4 regions of the Neorhizobium sp. PAMB6630 genome follow, and region 2 is predicted to be linked to each of the others. Evidence: predicted binding sites of a transcription regulator. Region 2 holds the regulator's gene; each other region holds the start of a gene.
The links. Region 2 encodes LexA, which represses DNA repair genes until DNA is damaged. Its sites were predicted from a motif close to TGTTCNNNNTGTGTTCNG; they were not measured.

Region 1: the regulator LexA is predicted to act here: its motif matches at 2,070-2,087, upstream of AC4CWF_RS06320 (putative DNA modification/repair radical SAM protein).
Region 3: the regulator LexA is predicted to act here: its motif matches at 2,644-2,661, upstream of AC4CWF_RS11455 (DNA polymerase IV).
Region 4: the regulator LexA is predicted to act here: its motif matches at 1,481-1,498, upstream of AC4CWF_RS14500 (glycosyl transferase).

What each region holds. Positions count from the first base shown of each region.
Region 1 is NZ_CM177836.1:1,331,686-1,336,987, forward strand. It holds gene AC4CWF_RS06305 (glycosyltransferase family 25 protein) at 1-293, opposite strand, end outside; gene AC4CWF_RS06310 (glycosyltransferase family 4 protein) at 307-1,365, opposite strand; gene greA (transcription elongation factor GreA) at 1,388-1,864, opposite strand; gene AC4CWF_RS06320 (putative DNA modification/repair radical SAM protein) at 2,093-3,325, shown strand; gene AC4CWF_RS06325 (UdgX family uracil-DNA binding protein) at 3,325-4,782, shown strand; gene AC4CWF_RS06330 (DUF1842 domain-containing protein) at 4,976-5,302, shown strand, end outside.
Region 2 is NZ_CM177836.1:2,002,497-2,007,798, forward strand. It holds gene AC4CWF_RS09425 (ComEC/Rec2 family competence protein) at 295-2,127, shown strand; gene lexA (transcriptional repressor LexA) at 2,108-2,827, opposite strand; gene AC4CWF_RS09435 (VOC family protein) at 2,997-3,863, shown strand; gene kdsA (3-deoxy-8-phosphooctulonate synthase) at 3,866-4,711, shown strand; gene AC4CWF_RS09445 (methyl-accepting chemotaxis protein) at 4,793-5,302, opposite strand, start outside.
Region 3 is NZ_CM177836.1:2,399,688-2,404,989, reverse strand. It holds gene AC4CWF_RS11460 (L,D-transpeptidase family protein) at 1-1,216, opposite strand, end outside; gene AC4CWF_RS11455 (DNA polymerase IV) at 1,347-2,639, opposite strand; gene AC4CWF_RS11450 (hypothetical protein) at 2,760-3,404, opposite strand; gene AC4CWF_RS11445 (DUF3572 domain-containing protein) at 3,401-3,709, opposite strand; gene AC4CWF_RS11440 (response regulator) at 3,837-4,208, shown strand; gene AC4CWF_RS11435 (PleD family two-component system response regulator) at 4,225-5,302, shown strand, end outside.
Region 4 is NZ_CM177836.1:3,013,408-3,018,709, reverse strand. It holds gene AC4CWF_RS14505 (PA0069 family radical SAM protein) at 264-1,421, opposite strand; gene AC4CWF_RS14500 (glycosyl transferase) at 1,554-2,066, shown strand; gene moaB (molybdenum cofactor biosynthesis protein B) at 2,070-2,621, opposite strand; gene AC4CWF_RS14490 (4-(cytidine 5'-diphospho)-2-C-methyl-D-erythritol kinase) at 2,618-3,529, opposite strand; partial or broken gene AC4CWF_RS14485 (tetratricopeptide repeat protein) at 3,711-5,302, opposite strand, start outside.

The DNA of each region.
Region 1 (5,302 bases), 670 kb from region 2:
TCAACTCCCGGTGCCAGATGGATGTCATCTTCGAAGATGACGCCGGGCACGCCGCTTTCGGCAATCCGTCGCCACGCTTCGCGCTGGCTCAGCAGAATGCCGACTTCCCCGACCGACAGAACCAGGCTGCCATCAGGATGGCGGGTTGACCAGGCGGCCAGTGTTTCCGGTGAAAGCGTTTTCCCGTCCACCGCTTCGATGCGCTCAAAGGCAAGGCCGCGTTCGCCAAGCAAAGCCTGCATGCGCGCCATGCGCTCTTTTGCCCGATCAAGGTTGATGACATAGATCGTCATGAAAAATGTGGCCTTATCGGGCATCCAGCAGCGCGCTGTAAACGGCGCCGATGGCCTTTGCCTCGCGTTCGATGGAAAAGTTCTCGGTGACATGGGCAAGCGCTGCGAACCCCTGCTGATGGCAGAGGGAAGGCGCGGCAAGGAAAGGTTCGATACCCCCGACAAAACTGTCGAGGACACCGCGCTCCACCATGCGGCCGGTCACGCCATCGAGAATGAGTTCGGCAAAGGCGCCGACATCGGCGGCAATAACAGGTACGCCGCTGGCCATGGCCTCGAGCGGCGTCAACCCAAAGCCTTCCCAGCGCTGGGGGGCGACGAAGAGGTCCAGCCCGCGATACCAGTCGTTGATATTGGTGTGCTCGCCGACAAACAAGATGCGGTCGGCAAGGCCAGCAGCCGCGACGCGGGCTTTCATATCATCCTCGAAGGCGATGTGTTTGGCCGTGGCGCGTCCGGCAATCACGGCGTTCCAGTCGGGATGATCCGGCAGAAGACGGATCATCGCATCGACGAAAAGATCGGTGCCTTTCTGGTGGCGCACCCGGCCGAAGCAGCCGACATAGTGTTTTTGCGGATCAAGCCCCAAGCCTGCCTTTGCTGCGGCCTTGTCTGCAGCAGGCGAAAAGCGATTTAAGTCAATGCCGTGCAGAATGACGGTGCTGTCCCGCTCCAGGTAGGAGGCGGTTTTCTGGCACACCGCAATCACCTGGTCCATGCGGGCAATCAGCCCCTTCGTCCAGCGGGAATGCTTGCGCTGCGAGGCGGAGGTGAAGAGGAGTTTTAGCGGCATGCGGCAGACATCGCGCAGAAAAATGCCCGGAAGCATTTCGATATTGCGCCGTGCATGCCAGATCCGGTGGCGGCGGCCGTCGGGCGGCGTCCAGAGCTGCGTCAGTTCGCCGGCCGACATTGCCGGCAGAAAAGACGGCAGGCCCGGCCCGAAGGTGACAACCTTCTGGCCGAGACGGTTCTGCACCGGAACAAGCTGGATCACGGTGGAGGTGACGCCCGACAGCCTTCGCTTGAAGTGCGGGGCGATCACCTCGACCTGTTGCAGGGAAGGGGGCACGGCGAACGCCTGCTTTGCCGGATCAGCCCCAGTTGACCGCGAGGATCTCGTAAGCCTTCGAGCCGCCGGGGGCGACCACTTCAATGCTGTCGCCGGCTTCCTTGCCGATCAGTGCGCGGGCGATCGGTGAAGAGATAGAGATGCGGCCTTCCTTCACGTCGGCTTCCTGGTCGCCGACGATCTGGTAGATCTTTTCCTCGTCCGTATCCTCGTCGATGAGCTTTACCGTGGCGCCGAACTTGATCTTGGATCCCGACATCTTGCTGAGGTCGATCACCTCGGCGCGGGCCGTCAGGTCTTCCAACTCGGTCACGCGGCCTTCATTGTGGCTCTGCGCTTCCTTGGCGGCGTGGTATTCGGCATTTTCCGAAAGGTCGCCATGGGCGCGTGCTTCCGAAATGGCCTCGATGATGCGAGGACGTTCCTCCTGTTGGCGCCAGCGCAGTTCTTCCTGCAGCTTGGTGAAACCGGATGGAGTCATCGGGACCTTATCAACCATTTTCCTTAACCCTCAGTCTCATGGCCGCTACCCGCGGCCACAAAAAGAAACAGGTCCCGGAGGGTATCCCCGGAACCGTGTGAAAGCTCTAATTTCGGCAACTATAACAGAATCACTACAACAATTGCCAGCAAATTCGAAATAGGGCGCCAGCCGTGGAGGGAAAGGGGCGCGTCATTTCGGCACCGGTCTTGACGACAGGGAAAAGAACATATAGTGAACATACTAATGAAGAAGTCGCTGAAAGAACGTCTCGCCATTCTCTCCGACGCTGCCAAATACGATGCGTCCTGCGCCTCGAGCGGCACCACGAAACGCCATTCGGGAGGCACCGGTGGATTGGGCTCCACGGAAGGCTCTGGAATCTGCCACGCCTATGCGCCGGACGGGCGATGCATTTCGCTTCTGAAAATCCTGCTCACCAATTTCTGCATCTATGACTGCGTCTATTGCATCAACCGCTCCTCCAGCAATGTCGAGCGGGCGCGGTTCACGCCGGACGAGGTGATCTGGCTGACGCTCGAATTTTACCGGCGCAATTATATCGAGGGCCTGTTTTTATCCTCGGGTATCATCCGCTCCTCCGATCACACGATGGAAGAAATGGTGCGGGTGGCGCGAGAACTGCGCACCGTCCACAAGTTTCGCGGTTATATTCATCTGAAGACCATTCCCGAAGCCTCGCCCGGGCTGATTGCGGAGGCCGGGCTTTATGCCGACCGTCTCTCCATCAATGTGGAACTGCCGACGGACCACGGCATCAGCCAGTTTGCGCCGGAAAAGAAGCCGGCCGGCATCCGCCGCGCCATGGGCGATCTGCGGCTGAAGATCGAGGAAGCCTCCGAGCCGACCTTGCAGACAAAACGCCGGCGCACGTTTGTTCCCGCGGGCCAGAGCACGCAGATGATCGTCGGCGCCGATGGCGCAAGCGACGCAACGATCCTCGGCACCAGCGCCCGGCTTTACGGCAGTTACGGCCTGAAGCGCGTCTATTATTCCGCCTTCAGCCCCATTCCGGATGCCTCGTCGAAACTGCCGCTGATCAAACCGCCGCTGATGCGCGAACACCGGCTTTATCAGGCGGATTGGCTCTATCGTTTCTATGGCTTCGACATCGGCGAAATCACAGCGTCGACTATTGATGGCAATCTCGACCTTGATCTCGATCCAAAGCTCGCCTGGGCGCTCGGTAATCGTGACCAATTCCCTGTCGACGTCAACAAGGCGCCAAAGGAAATGCTGCTGCGCGTGCCGGGTTTCGGCACCAAGACGGTGCGCTCCATCCTGTCCTCGCGCCGGCAGCGCCGGTTGCGGCTGGAGGATCTCGGGCGGCTGTCGGTATCGCTGCGCAAGGTGCAGCCCTTCATCGTCGCCGAGGGCTGGACGCCGCACCGGCTGATCGACCGCACGGACCTGCGCGCCATGTTTGCGCCGCAGCCGCAACAACTGGCGCTGTTCTGATGCGCACGGTTTTCCTGAAAGGCCGCGGCGATTTTGCCGAATGGCGCGATGCGGCGCGCGCCCTCCTGCAGGCCGACATAGAGCCGCAGGCGGTGGATTGGCGGCTGGCGGGCGAGGCGACGCTGTTGCCGGAAACCGCCGAGGCCGCAATTCCAGAACCGTCAGCCGCCCCGGCCAAGGTGGTGGCCGTGCCGGCGGCTTTTTTGGCTTTGGCGCAATCGGTTGTGTGCCACACACAACCGTCGCGTTTTGCACTTCTCTATCGCCTGCTCTGGAGGCTGCGCGAAGAACGAAGGCTTCTGGAGATCGTCTCCGATGCCGATGTGATCGAGGCGCTGAAGCTGGAAAAATCCGTGCGCCGCGACAGCCACAAGATGAAGGCCTTCGTGCGGTTCAAGGAAGTGCCGGCGGGCGGTGGGCCGCGCCGTTCCTTCGTCGCCTGGTTCGAGCCAGACCACTTTATCGTCTCCCGCACCGCACCGTTCTTTGCCCGTCGTTTTGCCGACATGGACTGGCTGATTGCAACGCCTAAGGGATCGGCCGCCTTTAATGGTGAAGGTCTCGTCGTTTCGGATGAACCGGCGCCGAAGCTTGAGCATCAGGATGCCGCCGATGACCTGTGGCGGGTCTATTACGCCAATATCTTCAATCCCGCCCGGTTGAAGGTGAAGGCGATGACGGCGGAAATGCCAAAAAAATACTGGAAGAACCTGCCGGAGGCCTCGCTCATTCCCGGGCTGATCGCCAATGCCGAGGAAAAGGTGAAGGAGATGGCAGAAAGGGCCGCATCCCAGCCGCCGGTGTTTCATGAACGGCTGCGCGAGCGGGCATTGGCCGCATCAGGTTCCGGGGCGGAGGTGGTAGCGCCTCCCGGCACGCTTTCCGCCCTTCGCCGGCAAGCGGAGGGATGCACGCGCTGTGCGCTGCATTGCAAGGCCACGCAAACGGTTTTTGGCGAGGGGCCATCCAATGCCGCTGTGATGGTGGTCGGCGAGCAGCCGGGCGATCACGAAGATCTGGCGGGGCGTGCCTTCATCGGCCCAGCCGGAAAGCTGTTTGACAGCACTCTGTCGGAGATCGGCGTCGATCGCAAAACCCTCTACGTCACCAACGCCGTCAAACACTTCAAATACGAGCCGCGCGGCAAAAGGCGCATTCACCAGAAACCGAACGAGGCAGAGATTGTCCAGTGCCGCTGGTGGTTGAAGCAGGAGATCGATCTGGTCGCGCCAAAGCTGATCGTGGCAATGGGCGCCACGGCCTATTTTTCGCTCACCGGCGAACGGCGGCGCTTGTCGGAAGTGCGGGGGAAGTTGATGACCATGGGCAAAGACCGCCGTCTGCTCACCACTGTCCATCCGTCCTATCTGCTGCGTCTGCCGGACGGGGAGGTCCAGAACCGGGAAAGACAGCTTTTCCAACAAGAGCTGAGGAGCATGATCGGAGAATGCCTGTAAACGAACAGTTCAGCTGATTGTATAGAGCGGTATTTTGCTTCGTGATCAGCGGAAATTTACTTCAGGCTTACAAAATCCCTGAAATCTTATGGTTGCATCCTATGCAGGTGAGCGCATTATAAATGCGTCCGAGGGTTGATTTAGAGGAGATCAATATTCGGATTCACCAGTCATCAAAAAGGGAGGATGTTTCATGGCCATTGAAAGTGTTCAGAAAGTCGGGCTGTTCTATTTGCCACTGCGTTCGGAAGGCCCCCCGGGTGCCCCGATCAATACGCTCAACCTGACGGTTTACACGCCGAAAAGCACTGTCACGGGGCATTCGGAAGTGACGCAGGCGGTCAACCCGCCCCTCAGCGTGTCGTCGCATGTGACGGGAAACCTGATTTATGCAACCGTGATGGGGCCCGGTTCGAAAATTCGTCTGGACCTGACAGGCTGGCCGGAAATAGTCTGGCCTGCCGGCGCCGGTGTCGGGCCGGTCATTCCGGAGAACTACTCCGCGATCGTTCTTCTCGAA
Region 2 (5,302 bases):
CCCCGTCATGCCCGTCCGCCGGAACGCGCCGTTCTGCTTTCCCGCACTGCACACGAAGCCTTTGAGACGGGCACGCGGATTGCCGGCAGGGCACGGCTTTCCCCACCTTCCGGACCGGCTCTGCCCGGGCTCGCTGATTTTGCGTTTTCTGCCTATTTTCAAGGCATCGGCGCTGTCGGCTTTTTCTATGGGGCGCCGCAAAAGGTCGGCATCGGCACGCATGAAAACTGGTCGACCCGCATCCTTGGCAAGCTGTTTGAACTGCGAAGCGAGATCGGAACCCGCATCCGCGCCGTGGTTCCCGGCGATGCCGGGGCTTTCGCCGCCGCCATCGTCACCGACGAGCGCCGCGCCATCTCGGAAAAAACCATCGAGGCGCTGCGGGTCGCGGGGCTTGCGCATATCGTGGCGATCTCCGGGCTTAACATGGCGCTGGCCGCCGGCATCTTTTTTGTCGGCGCACGAATGGTGTTCAGCCTGTTTGCCGGCTTTGCGCAGCGGTTTCCCGTCAAGAAGATCGCAGCCATCGGCGCGCTGGCCATGGTGACGGCCTATTATCTCATTTCCGGTTTCGGTGTTTCGGCCGAGCGCGCCTATGTGATGATGGTGATCATGCTGGCCTCGGTGCTGTTCGACCGTCCGTCGATCAGCCTGCACAATGTGGCGCTCTCGGCGCTCGTCATCCTGGTCCTGACACCCTCGGCGGTGCTGGGGCCCAGTTTCCAGATGTCATTTTCCGCAACGGCCGCACTTGTGGCCGGTTACGCCGCCTGGTCGAGCCTCCATGGCGATCCGCATGATCCGCTTGCCGCGCGACGTCCGGCACTGCTTGCCGCTACAGCCGCTCTATCCAGCATGGTCGCCGGCGTGGTGCTGACCTCGCTCATCGGCGCACTCTCCACCTCGATCTTCTCTGTTTCCCACTTCCACCGCGTCGCCACTTATGGCCTTGCCGGCAATCTCGCGGCCATGCCGATCATATCGCTGATCGTCATGCCCTTCGGCATGCTTGCCATGCTGCTGATGCCGTTCGGGCTGGAGGCGCCGTTCCTGAAACTGATGGGTTTTGGCGTTGAGCTGGTTATCTCCGTTGCCGAGACGGTGGCGGGTTGGGGAGGAGACGCCCCGGTCGGGCGACAGCATGGCTGGTTCCTGCCCATAGCCTCGTTCGGCTTTCTGATTCTGGTCCTCCTGCGCACACGGCTAAAACTGCTCGGCCTGCCGGTCATGGCCGCGGCACTCATTTTGTCGTTCTGGCCTGACGATGCCGCACGGCCAAGCCTGCTGGTTTCGGAAGATGCAAGCCTCGTCGCCCTCATCGACGGACAGACGGCCGCCACCAACCGCAGGACACCGCCCGATTTCATCTATCGCCAGTGGCAGAATGCGCTCATCATCGACAAGACGCTTGCGCCGATCATGCCCCGACGTAACACTGCGGCAAAACCGCAAGACTTGCCCCCCGGCACCTCCAAGAGCGCCCATGCACAGCCCGGCGTCGATGCAGCACACAACCGCCAGACGGGAGCCGATGCAGACACGCCCGAAACAGAGATCGCCACAGACATCCGCGCGGTCGTTCCCGAGGAAGGACACAAGCCAAGCCCATCAGACGCTGACGCGATTCACTTGAACTCTGGCCGAACCGAGACAGGCGTTTCCCCCCGAAAGCCACCAGATCCGCCCTTGACCAAACAGGAGTTGCGAGAGGCTGCCACCGCCATGGACAAAGCCCTGACCAGCGCTCCTCCCGGTCAATTCACCTGCATTGCCGGTCTCGGCTGTTTTGCCCGTTCGCTGGAAAAGGTGCGAATCGCCACCATCGAGGACCCGCGTTATGCGGGAACCGCCTGCGATACGGCCGACGTGGTGATTGCCGCCCGTGCCCGATTCGAAACCTGCCGCTCCGGCGCGCTGATGCTCACTCTGACGACGCTGCGCAAGACAGGAGCCCTCGAAATCCGCTTTGCTGGCAGCACCCGCCTCGCTGACTGGACGGCGAGTGGCGCCAGCATCGGCAACAAACGCCCCTGGAGCATCCACCGAACCTATGATTGGCGGCAGCGCATCTTTGACGAGACGCTGCCGCAACCGGTTGTCGAACTGCTCAGTGATAGCGGCGGATGAGACCGACGAGCTTGCCCTGAATTTTCACCCGGTCCGGCCCGAAGATGCGGGTCTCGTAAGCGGGGTTCGCCGCTTCAAGCGCAATCGAGGCGCCCTTGCGGCGAAAACGCTTCAACGTCGCTTCCTCGTCATCGACAAGCGCCACGACGATATCACCGGGCGTGGCCGTGCTGCCATTGCGGATGATCACCGTGTCGCCATCCATGATGCCGGCTTCGATCATTGAATCGCCCTTTACCTCCAGCGCGTAATGCTCGCCGGTGCCCAGCATCTCAATCGGCACGCTGATGGCATGGGTATTGTTCTGGATAGCCGAAATCGGCACGCCGGCAGCAATACGTCCCATGACGGGAACGGTGGCAGAGCCGGTATATTCTTCGACAGCCGGAGCTGGCGGGGCAGGGCGTGTGGCCGGCGGCTTGCCGAGGCTGCCTTCGATGACGCTGGGCGAAAACCCGCGACGCGGCTGGGCCGGCGGCGAATAGGATTCCGGCAGCTTGATCACCTCAAGCGCCCGCGCCCGGTTCGGCAGCCGTCGAATGAAGCCACGCTCCTCAAGCGCGGTAATCAGGCGGTGGATGCCTGATTTCGACGCCAGATCGAGGGCATCCTTCATCTCGTCGAAGGAGGGCGGTACACCGGATTCCTTCATCCGTTCGTGAATAAACAGGAGCAGTTCCTGCTGTTTGCGTGTGAGCATGAAGACAACCTCGAAGTGGAAACAAATCCAGAACAGACACTATATGTTCCATATGTGTTCCGCAAGCCCTCAAAAGCCGGGGATAAAACACCGATTGCTGAGAGCGTGCGGGATATTCAAGCGCTTATCCGGCGCTACACTGCGGCCCGCATCGTCCAAGGAGAGAATCATGGCCCGCCCGCTTGATCATATTGTCATGCCCGTCCGCACACTTGCGGTGGCGCGCCAGCGGCTGGGGACGCTCGGCTTCACCGTGGCGCCGGATGCGCAGCATCCGTTTGGGACGCAGAATGCCTGCGTGTTTCTCTCCGATGGTCTGTATCTGGAGCCATTGGCGATCCGTGACCGTGCTGCTGTCGAACGCACGGCAGGAGAGGGCAATGTGTTTACCGGGCGAGATCTCGCCTTCCGTGCCGCCTGCGGGGACGATGGATTTTCTGGTCTGGTGGTTGCTTCGCCGGATGCCGATGGAGACCACGCGCGGTTTGTCGCAGCGGGTCTCTCCGCCGGCGAGATCCTTGAATTTTCCCGGGCGGCGCTGACGGCGGACGGACATGAGGTGATCGCGCGCTTCAGGCTGGCCTTCGCCGAAAGCGGATCTCCCGAATTTATCCTGTTCGCCTGCGAGCGGCTTAATCCCTTGCCGGCCGACCGGGCGCATCTGGAGCGGCATCAAAACGGTGTCGTTGGATTACGCGGCGTGTGGCTTGCCGCAGATGATACGACCGCTGCGCTGCCGGTTCTTGAGACGGTATTGGAAACCAAAGCCGTCACGGATGCCTCGGGTCATGTCTTTCAGGCGCCGAATGGACATGTTGTGCTGTCGTCGCGGCAGGGAGTTGCGGACGAACTCGGCATTGATCTGTCCCCGTCAGCCGGCGGGCTTTGTGGTGCCGCGGTGGTGTTTGCCACACCGGATCTTGCCGTGACAGCAGATTGCCTTGCTGCTAATGACGTGGCCTTTAAGAAAAGAGGCACGCGCATCGTCGTTGCCGCAGCCCCCGGTCAGGGCGCTGCTTTCGTGTTTGAGGAGTGATCATGGCCGTCACAGCCAATGCAGAGGTATCCGTCGGCGAGGGTTCGGCCCGCGTCGTTTTTTCAAACACCGGCCGCCTGTCGCTGATCGCCGGCCCCTGCCAGATGGAAAGCCGCGACCACGCCTTTATGATGGCCGGCGCCGTCAAGGAAATCTGCGATGATCTTGGCATCGGTCTTGTCTACAAATCCTCTTTCGACAAGGCGAACCGCACCTCGATTGCGGGCAAGCGCGGCATCGGGCTCGAGACGGCCATGGAGATCTTTTCTGATCTGAAGGCCGAGTTCGGCTTTCCGGTGCTGACCGATATTCACACGGAAGAACAATGCGCCGTGGTGGCTGAGACGGTGGATATCCTGCAGATCCCTGCATTCCTCTGCCGGCAGACGGATCTTCTAATTGCGGCGGCAAAAACGGGGCGCGTCATCAACGTCAAGAAGGGCCAGTTCCTGGCCCCCTGGGACATGAAGAACGTGCTGGCGAAGTTCACCGAAAGCGACAATCCCAATGTGCTTCTGTGCGAGCGCGGGGCGTCGTTCGGGTATAACACGCTTGTGTCCGACATGCGCTCGCTGCCGATCATGGCGTCGCTCGGCGCTCCGGTGATTTTCGATGCAACCCATTCGGTGCAGCAGCCGGGCGGGCAGGGCGGCTCGACCGGCGGACAGCGGGAATTCGTCGAAACGCTGGCCCGCGCCGCCGTTGCCGTCGGCGTGGCCGGTGTCTTCATCGAAACGCATGAAGATCCCGACAACGCCCCCTCCGATGGGCCGAACATGGTGCATCTCAAAAGCCTGAAGGGCCTGTTGGAAAAGCTGCTGGCGTTTGACGCCGTCGCCAAGTCCTGAAGCGGTATTTTGCTGAACGAACAAGGGGCGGTCTCAGAGCCGCTCCTTGTTGAGTATGCCGATATCTGGCCCGGTTGTGCCTTAAGACCCCATCCGGTAACGGCTTGCCTTTTGCTGGCCGACCGTAAACCGGGATAGATGCTGCCCAAGCGTTGCGGTATGGCCGTTGAGATCGCCGCAGGCCGCACTTGTCTCCTCAGCCATCGAAGCATTGCGCTGGGTCACCTGGTCCATCCGGTTCACCGCCTCGCTGACCTCCGCCAGCGCATGGGACTGTTCACCGGCTGCCGACACGATGGCCGCGATGAGGTCGTTCACCGCCTGCACCTGCCGTTCGATATCTTCGAGCGAAAGGCCGGTGCGATTGACAAGGGCGACGCCGGCGCCCACCTGCTTCGACGAGGTGTCGATCAACTGGCGAATTTCTCGCGAGGCGCTGGCGGAACGGCCGGCAAGCTCGCGCACTTCCTGGGCCACCACGGCAAAACCCTTGCCCGCTTCGCCGGCACGGGCCGCCTCGACGCCGGCATTGAGGGCCAGAAGGTTGGTCTGGAAGGCAATTTCGTCGATCACGCTGATGATCTGGCGGAT
Region 3 (5,302 bases), 400 kb from region 2:
TCGTCAGCGACGTCCCGGTCGACATCGTCGTGCTGATTTTCATCCGCACGTCCTCGGGAATGCTGATCCGGTCGAGCACGGCGTTCAAGGCGTTCGGCCCCTCAACGGTACCTTGCGTGATACCGAGCCGCTTGCGGTCCGCTTCGGAGAGATCGTTTGGCAGCGAAAGGCCGCGCCACTGTGCATCGCCTTTGTCCCTGTCGATGCCGATCACGCTGAGGAAATGCGTGCCGAGCGCCTTTTCGGGTTCCTTGAAAGCCACCGGTTCGGTGAGAATGTCTTCAAAACCCTGTCGAACGAGAATCTGGCCGGCCGGCGGCGGGGTGCGGCCGGAAGAGGCATAGAGGGCGGAAAGCAGGTCGGGCGTCAACTGCGGCCCCTTGGCCGGCAGTGCCTTCCAGCGCTTGAACCCGGCAAGCGCGCTGCGCGTCGTCCTCCCCATGATGCCGTCGGCCGTGCCGGCGTCAAAGCCGAGTTCGGTCAGCATGTCCTGCACATCGCGCACGGTATCCTTCTGGTCGCGGCGGGTGATGAGAATGCGCAAAGGCGCCGGTTCGCTGTCTGTGGCCGCCTGCGGGGCTTTGCCGGTCCTAGGCGGATTGCCGCTCTTGTCGGTGTTCCCCGGCGCGGTGCCGGAGACCGGGGCGGGCGGCATGGCCATGGCCACCTGAACCTCGCCTGCAGCGCCGTGGGATGCGGATGGGCGCAGCGGAACGTCGGACAGGAGTTCGCGCGGTGGCTGCTCGGCAAGCGGAGAAAACAGCGCGGGGTGGCTGACCGGCTGCGGCGCAACGGCTGTGTCGTTGATGATCACATGCACGCCGCGGCTCGTCATGCGGTAAAGCGTGCGGGCAAACTCCGCCGGCATCCGCACACAGCCGTGCGATGCGGGGTAGTTCGGCACGCTGTTTGATTCGTGGAGCGCAATGCCCGACCAGGTCAGCCGCTGCATCCACGGCATCGGGGCTGCCGAATAGATGTTGGATTCGTGGTACTTGCGTTTTTCGAGCACGGAAAAAATGCCCGTTGGCGTGTCGTGCCCCGGCTTGCCGGTGGATACTTTCGAGGTCGCGACGATCATGTCGCCATCATAAACCGTCAGGCGCTGGCTGTCGGTGGAGACGATGATCTGCAACGTGCGGGCCTCGTCGGCCGCCACTGCCGGAAGGGCCGCCCCTGACATCAGCACAAGCGCGATTGCGGCGGATCTCAACATGGCAAACCTCTTTACGCAGTAAACAGAGAAGCAGCCTATGCAGACAAGTTTAACGAAGTTTTAGAAAAGCCGGCGGTCGTTTGGCTGGAGTGTGGACGCTGTCATCACGTTGCGGTGATGGAACACGCCATCAGCGTTTTGGACGCACGGCGCCAAATGTGTAACCCGTCTCGACGGCGGTCTTGCCGAACTTTTGGCGCAGCTTGTCCATCGCCGCTTCCGCCGCTGCCCGTCGTCCCGCCTGTTCATCGACAAGGTCTGGCGGATCGGCCCGCGTGGGGTCGCTGAGGTCTGTCACGCCGATGCCGATCAGGCGGAATTTCGCGCCGTCGGTTTCCTTTTCCAGAAGGTTGAGGCCGGTGCGAAAGATCCGGTCGGCGAGCTGCGTCGGGTCTTCAAGCCGGCGGTTGCGGGTGCGGCTCTTGAAGTCGGCGGTCTTCAGCTTCAGCACCACGGTCTGGCCGGCGATCTCCTGATGTTTCAGCCGCGCCGACACCTTTTCGGAGAGACGGCGCAGGATCGGCACCAGATCCTCGAAGCGCGAGATATCCTCGAAGAAGGTGGTTTCGGCGGAAACGCTTTTTGCGGCTTCATTGGCATGCACGGTGCGCTCGTCGATGCCGCGCGAGAGGCGCGACAACCGCTGGCCCATGGCGCCATACCGGCGCATCAGGTCGGCCTCCTGCATTACCTGCAATTGCCCGATCGTGCGGATGCCATCGGCCTCCAGCGTGGTGGCAAGTGCGCGTCCGACGCCCCAGATGGCGGTGACGGGGCGAGGTGCAAGAAAGGCCACGGCCTCCGCCTGTCCGATCACCGAAAAGCCGCGCGGCTTGTTGAGGTCGGAGGCGACCTTGGCGAGGAACTTGCAGTAGGAGAGGCCGACCGACAGCGTGATTCCGATTTCCTGTTCCACCCGCCGGGCAAGCCTTGCCAGAATGCGCGCCGGTGGATCGTGGTGCAGGCGTTCCGTGCCGGAGAGATCGAGGAATGCCTCATCGATGGAAATCGGCTGCACCAGCGGCGTCAACTCCTGAAACAGCGTGCGCACCTCGCGGCCCACCTTGCCGTATTTTTCCATGTTGGGCGGAATGACCACCGCATCGGGACAGGCCTCCAGCGCCTTGAACATTGGCATGGCCGAGCGCACGCCGCTGACGCGGGCAATGTAGCAGGCGGTCGACACCACGCCACGCTTGCCGCCGCCGATGATCACAGGCTTGTCGGCGAGATCAGGATTGTCGCGCTTTTCCACGGAGGCGTAGAAGGCATCGCAATCGATATGGGCCAGCGTCAGGTCGTAGAGTTCCGGATGGTAGACAAGGCGCGGGCTGCCGCAGGCGTGGCAACGCCGGTTGCCGGCCGGCTGGCCGGTCAGGCAGTCGCGGCAGAAGCCGGTATCATGGGCAGCAGGTTGGGTCATGGCCGGGAACAAATGTTGAACATCTGCACCATACGTGTGGCAAGCCCCGCGCACAAGCACTGCCAGAGGACGTTTAGCGACAGGCCTGTGGATGGCGGCAACTGAATCCGATCTGGTCGCTCAGGCGGTCTGAAAATGTCGAAGAATATGGCCCTCGGCGTCGGCCCAGTCGCTGGCCTGCACCACATGCGGGCCGGGTTTTGGCGCGTGGCGATGCATCTCGCTTGCGGGCATCAGGTGGACGAGCAGGCATTCGGGAACGCTGTCTGCGACCGACACGTGGTTATGCGCCATGTCATCGATGAAGGCGACGGGCAGGGTGCGGTTGCCATGCAGGCGCTCGATAACCGGGCCTTTCGGGCTTTCGGTGGCGAGCAGCGGAAAGGTGAGATCCAGCCGGTCGAGCAGGCGGCGGCGCATCTGCGTGTAACGCGGCGGCATGGCGGTCAGAAACACCACATCGGCTGTCTCGCCGATGCGGTTGAGCGCCGAGACGGCATCGCCGAACGGAACCTGCCAGGTCTCCTGCGCCTCGAAGAAATCGAGGATCAGCTTGCTCACCAGCGCATCCTCGACCGGTGCCTCGTCACGCGCCGAGACGATGTTGCCGTGCAGCCGGTAGGAGCGCGGCACCAGCCGGTGCCCGAGGCTCGTCAGGTAGCTTTCAAACGGGGTGAGGAATTCCAGCACCACATCGTCCACGTCGCAGACGGCCAGCGGCCGGTCGGTGAGACGCACATGATCGAGGTCCACAATCTCGCTCACTCGTAATCTCCCGAGGCAAGGCCCGGTCCGGAATAGTGATGCCAGGCGGCCACCACCGCGTCCGGCTTCCACTGGCGTGCTTCGCAAAAGGCAAGAAGCGTCGGTTCATGCGCCATGATGAAATCGATCATGCCGGCCAGAAAACCGGGATCGCCGATGGCATCGCGCAGCTGGTCCACCTGCAGGCCGGAGAGCGCCAGAAAGCGGCCGAACATGTCCGGCTCCTCCGCCAGCCATTGAAGAACGGCAGCGGCCGTTTCCTCCGGCTTGGGCAATGCCGATGTTTTTCCCGTGTCGAGGCGCATATGTTTATAAATTACCTTTTCTTCAACCAAATGGCTTTAGTCTCCATCCTGCCGAATGAATGGAATCGGCCATGATGCGAGCTTATATCTCAAGGTGAAGCTTGCAAGGCTGGATAGGGATGATGTTATGCCCAAAAGGGTCATGATTGTCGAAGACAATGAGCTGAACATGAAGCTCTTCCGCGATCTGATCGAAGCCTCTGGCTATACGACGATCCAGACGCGCAATGGCATGGAAGCGCTGGATCTGGCTCGAAAGTATCGGCCGGATCTGATCCTCATGGATATCCAGCTGCCGGAAGTGTCGGGGCTGGAGGTGACGAAGTGGCTGAAGGAAGACGACGAACTGCACGTCATTCCGGTCATTGCCGTCACCGCCTTTGCCATGAAGGGAGATGAGGAGCGCATTCGCCAGGGCGGCTGCGAGGCCTATGTCTCCAAGCCGATTTCCGTGCCGAAATTTATAGAGACCATCAAGACATATCTGGGCGACGCCTGAACGGGACTTTTGACAGATGACGGCACGGATCCTGGTGGTTGATGACATTCCGGCAAACGTGAAGCTGCTGGAAGCCAGGCTGCTTGCCGAATATTTCGACGTGCTGACGGCTGAGGACGGCTTCAAGGCGCTCGATATCGTGCAGAAAACCCATGTGGACATCATTCTGCTTGATGTGATGATGCCTGGCATGAACGGCTTTGAGGTCTGCGAGCGGCTGAAGACCGATCCGCGCACCGCCCATATCCCTGTCGTGATGGTGACGGCACTCGACCAGCCGGCAGACCGCGTGCGCGGCCTTAAAGCCGGTGCCGACGATTTTCTGACCAAACCCGTGAACGACCTGCAACTGATCTCGCGGGTCAAGAGCCTGGTGCGGCTGAAGACACTGGGCGACGAGTTGCGTCTGCGTGCCGAAACCGCGCGTACCATGGGCATGGACGAGCCGCTGCGGCTGGATGCGATGGAAGGGCCGGGACAGGTACTGCTGGTCGATAGCCGCGCAAGCTCGCAGGAGCGCATCGTCAGGGCACTGAAGCCCGTGGCAGAGGTCATCGCCATGTCCGATCCGCAGGCGGCGCTCTTTGAAGCAGCGGAAAACCCCGTCGACATGGTGATCATCAACGGCACCGGCGACGATTATGATCCGCTGCGGCTCTGCGCGCAGCTGCGTCTTCTGGAGCGCACCCGCTTCCTGCCGCTGCTGCTGGTGACGGAGCTTGGCGATGAGGACGTGATCGTGCGGGCGCTCGATCTCGGCGTTAACGATTACATCGTGCGTCCGATCGATCCCAATGAACTGGTGGCCCGCACGCTGACGCAGATCAAGCGCAAGCGTTATAATGACCGTCTGCGCGCCAATGTGCGCCAGACGATCGAGCTGGCCGTGACCGACGGCCTGACCGGCCTCAACAACCGCCGTTACCTCGACAACCAGTTGAAGGTGCTGTTTACCCGGGCCGCAGCGCGCGGCAGGGCGCTTTCGGTCTGCATGACCGATATCGATCGCTTCAAGCAGGTGAATGACAGTTATGGCCATGATGTGGGCGATGAGGTGCTGCGCGAGTTTGCGCGGCGCGTCCGCTCCACGGTGC
Region 4 (5,302 bases), 1.0 Mb from region 2:
CCGGCAAAGCGCTGATTGCGGCATCGCTTGAACCGCCCAAGGGGAGGGGCGGGCCGGGGGCGTTCAGCACGGATCGAGGCGGCGGACCGTGCCGAATTCTCATTCTTACTCACGTCGCGTCCGCTATCGCTCTCGGTCGCTGGCCTTGTTCAGGCTTATCCGTCCAATCTTGCTAGCTCGTCAGAGTCTCTGCCTCCGGCGCCAAGCGCAGGAGAGTCAGGGATACGTCCGGTCATTTCCCAAACAACCGTCGTCCCTCAGAACTACAGCAGCGACAGCTGGATGCCTGTGCCGGCCGGCGGAACAAAAAGATCGTCTCGCAGCTGGATGCCGCGACGGCCAAGGCCGAGGCGCTTGGTGGCCAGTTCAAAACGTCGCGAGATCTGCCAGGCATAGGGGCCGGCCCCCTTCATGCGCTTGCCGAACTCGGCATCATAATCCTTGCCGCCGCGCATGGAGCGCACCAGCGACATCACATGGCGGTAGCGATCCGGGTAGTTGCGCAGCAGCCAGTCGCGAAACAGCGGGCTCACCTCCAGCGGCAGGCGCAGCAGCACATAACTTGCCTCGCTCGCGCCGGCAGCCTTTGCCGCATCGAGAATACGCTCGATCTCGTGGTCGTTGAGTGCGGGAATAACCGGGGCGACGAGAACGCTGGTGGGAATGCCTGCCGCCGTCAGCTTCGTGATCGCTTCCAGCCGCTTTACCGGCGTCGAGGCGCGGGGCTCCATGCTGCGGGCGAGCTTGCCATCGAGCGTGGTCACCGAGATGCCCACCTTGGCCAGTCCCTTTGACGCCATGTCGGACAAAATATCGATGTCGCGCGTCACCAGTGCCGACTTGGTGACGATCATGACGGGATGATTGGCCTTGGCGAGAACCTCGAGGATCTGGCGCATCACCCGCCATTCCCGCTCGATGGGCTGGTAAGGGTCGGTATTGGTGCCGATGGCGATGGTGCGCAACCTGTAGTCGGGGCGGCTCAGTTCGCGTTCCAGCAGCTTTGGCGCGTCGGGCTTGGCAAAAAGCTTTGCCTCGAAATCGAGACCTGCCGAAAGCCCCATATAGCTGTGCGTCGGGCGGGCAAAACAATAGATGCAGCCGTGCTCGCAGCCGCGATAGGGATTGATCGAGCGGTCGAAGGGAATGTCGGGCGAATCGTTGCGGCTGATGATGGTGCGCGGCTTTTCCACCTGCACTTCGGTCTTGAAGGGCGCAAGCTCCTCCAGCGTCTGCCAGCCGTCGTCAAACACTTCGCGGCGTTCGGTCTCGAAACGGCCGCTGGGGTTCAAGCCGGAGCCGCGTCCGCGCCTGCGGTCGATCTCGATGCGCAGCCCCGAGGTTTCCACCAGGGCGTCGGCAATATCTGCCGTATGGGCAGGCGCAAAAGCGTCCTGCCGCAGCTGGGTCAGCTCGTTCATGGGGAAACTCCTCGGCGCCGATCTCGTGATCACCGTGACCTCATTGGTAATGGCAAAAATAGAACATTGCAAGAACAAAATCGCTGTGTCAGTTTTGTGGCAATTCCTGTTGCGATGCGGTAAGCATTGGGCATGCTGAGCGTGCTGATGGAATGCCATGACCAGGAGACCCAACTGGCCCAGACCTTGTCTGTGCTTGTGGCGGGTGCCGTGGAGGGGTTGGTGAGCGACGTGTCCGTGCTCGATCACGGCTCGACGGATGCCTCGGCGCGGGTGGCGGATGCGGCCGGCTGCCGCTTTCACACGGGTTGGAATATCGAGGATGTGCTGCGCACCACAAGGGGCGAATGGCTGTTTCTCATCGAGCCGGGCGCGCGTCCGCAGATCGGCTGGATCGACGAGGTGGCCGAGCATATCGCGCTCAATCGTCAGGCAGCGCGGTTTTCGCCGTCGCGCAACCATCGCCGTCCGCTGTTGTCGCGGCTGGTTGGTTCGGCAAAACCTCTGGAGCAGGGGCTGATTGTCGAGAAGAGCAAAGCACTGGCGCAGGCGCGCTCGGTCATGCGGCTGTCGGATCTCGCCCGGGGCCAAAAACCCTTCCGGCTGATCAGCGAGATGGTGCCGGCCTGGGCCGCGCGCAGCTGAGGGTTAGCCCTTGCCGCCGCGCCGCAGGTGTTCGTCCAGACGCGGCATGATTTCCACGAAATTGCAGGGCATGTGGCGATAATCCAGCTGCGCCTTCAAGATGCCGTCCCAGGCATCCTTGCAGGCGCCGGGGGAGCCGGGCAGCACGAAGATGAAGGTGGCATTCGCCACGCCGCCGGTGGCGCGCGACTGGATGGTGGAGGTGCCGATCTTGTCGTAGGAAATCCGGTGAAAGACCTCTGAAAAGCCATCCATGCGTTTTTCAAACAGCGGCTCCAGCGCTTCCGGCGTCACGTCACGGCCGGTAAAACCGGTGCCCCCGGTGGTGATGACCACGTCCACCTCGTCCATCAGCGTCCACTGGCGCACGCGCTCGAAGATCGCTGCCTTGTCGTCGGGCACGATGGCGCGCGCGACCAGCCGGTGGCCGGCCTCTTCAATACGGGCCACCAGCGTATCGCCGGATTTGTCGGTGTCTGGCGTGCGGGTGTCGGACACGGTCAGCACTGCGATGCCGACGGGAAGGAACGGGCGGCTCTCGTCGATCCGGCTCATGCGGCGTCTCCTGCAATCGTGGTGGTGGCCTGAACATACCAGCCGGGGTGGCGGTCTGCCAGAACGGTTGCCGCAGCCTCTGCCGCCTCAATCGAGCGGTAAAGCCCAAAACAGGTGGCGCCGGAGCCGGACATACGCATGAGGCCTGCGCCGGTTTGCGAGAGCGCTTCGGACACGGTGTCGATATCCTGAACGGCGGCGCGGGCCGCAGGTTCCAGATCATTGCGCTGGGTGGCGATGAAGGACAGCCAGTCGGCGTCCTCACCCAAGGGCAGGGGCGGCACGGCTGCGTTGTCGCGTTTTGTGAGGCGGCGAAAAATCTCGGGCGTCGAGACCGAAACCAGCGGATTGACCAGCACCATAAAAAGCGCCGGCAGGTTTTTGACCGGAGCCAGATCCTCGCCGATGCCGCGCGCCATCAGCGGGCGGGAGGAAAGGCACATCGGCACATCGGCGCCAAGGCCAAGCGCCATGTCGCTAAGCCGGGTTTCATCGAGCGATACGCCCCAGAAGCGTAACAGGCCGCGCATCGTCGCTGCCGCATCGGCAGACCCGCCGCCGATGCCGGAGGCGATCGGCAGGTCCTTTTGCAGGGTGATGGCAACGGGTGGCGCGGCCATGCCCACCGCCTCAACCGCCGCCCGCAGCCGGTCGCGCGCGCGCACCACCAGATTATCGGCGTCAGGCGACAGAAGCGGGCCGAAGCGGCCGGTCACCGCAAACCTGTCCGTGGCGCTTGCGGCAAACCGCACCGTGTCGCCGTGGCTCGCAAAGGTCACGAGGCTGTCGAGCAGGTGATAGCCATCTGCCCGGCGCCCGGTCACGTGCAGGCAAAGGTTTATCTTTGCCCGCCCCGTTTCGGTCACGTCGGCTGCCGGGATACCCAAGGCCAAGCCAGATAATGTCATGCCGGGCAAAACGCCGTCAGTTGGCGGGGCCGGGAAGCTCCAGCACCTGGCCGGGATAAAGCCGGTTCGGGTTGCGCTTCAGCTCCGGGTTGATCTCGATCAGCTCACGAAAGCGGTCGCCATCACCCAGCGCGTCATTGGCGATCTTCCACAGCGTGTCGCCGGCACCGACGATGTAGTTCGATTTGGCAGCGGCGGCAGGATCCTGCTGCGGCACGGCTGGCGCCGTTGCGGCGGGGGATGCCATGGCCGTCTGCACCGGCGGCGGGCCGGCGTCGGCCAGTCCTTCGCGGATCTTTTGCTCGATCTTCGGGATTTCGGTCAGTTCCGGCTTCATGGTCAGCGCCCGCTGCCACTGGTAACCCGCCTCCAGCTTGCGGCCCACACGCCAGTAGGCGTCACCCAGATGGTCGTTGATGGCGGCATCACCGGCGCGCAACTGCACGGCGCGCTCCAGCTCCTCCACCGCCTCGTCGTAACGGCCAAGGCGGTAATAGGCCCAGCCGAGCGAATCGACGATGTAGCCATCGTCAGGGCGCAATTCCACGGCCTTGCGGATGAGGTTCAGGCCCTCTTCCAGGTTAAGGTTCATGTCCACCCAGGAATAACCGAGATAGTTCAGCACCTGCGGCTGGTCCGGGTTCAGCTCCAGCGATTTCTTGAAGTTCGGCTCAGCCTTGTCCCATTCCTTCAGGCGCTCATAGGCAATGCCGCGCTGGAAGAAGACGGACCAGTCGGTCGGGCGCGGCACGGGGCCGATCACGTCCACGGCCTTGTCATAGGTCTCTGCCATCGCCTTATAATCCTTGGCATCGGAGAGAACACTGCCATAGGCGATGTAACTGCGAATGTCGGTCGGATCGCTCTCGATCAGCGATTTCAGATGCGCGCGCGCGCCATCGACATCGCCGGTCTGCGCCAGCGTCAGGCCCAGCTGCAGCTCGGAAATACGCCGCATGGGCGAACCTTCCGGCACGCGGCTGTAAAGCTCGATCGCCTGCTTCGGCTGTTCCATCTTTTCGGCAATGCCGCCGAGAAGCACCAGCGTATCGGCGCTCTTCGGGTCCAGCGCATGGGCAATCTGCAGGTAAAGCGACACCATTTCCTCGGCGCCCTGGCGGTTCAGGGCGCTACCCACGGCAAACAGAACGGCAGCGGAGCCTTCGGTGGCGTTGGTCACCTGCTGCTCCGGCTTTTCGCCGTTTTCGATCGACTGGCGCAGCGCCTTCAGCGGCGCGTAATTGGCAATCAGGCGTTCCGCGACGGCAATCGCGTCGAGTGCCTTCTGCTTGTTGCCGTCGGATGCTTCCAGCCGGGCCAGCGCCATCACGGCGCGCATGAAGGTGTCGGGGGTCGTTGCCACCGCTTCTTCGCTGGTGATGGCGGCCTTCAGGTAACTGCGGGCGGTTGCCTTGTCGCCGGCAACGATGGCCATGGTGCCGATGTGATAATCGGTAAACACCTTGAACCAGTCCGGACCCTTCAGGCCCTTGATGAGGGCAATGCCTTCCTTGCCCTTGCCGGCACCCACCTTGGCCCAGCCGGTGATCAGCGCCTGCGTCAGCCGGTCGAGATCGTTCAGGCCCTTATAGGCAAGGATCTTTTCCGCATTGGCGTAGTCACCCTTGCGGATGGCATCCAGCCCGCGCACGATTTTTGTCACCCGCTCGACGGCGCCGTCTTCCTTCAGCGCATCCACCTGTTTCAGGCTTTCGTCGAACTGGCCGTTCATCAGAAGCGAGATCATCAGGCGTTCGCGAATGTCGAGATTGG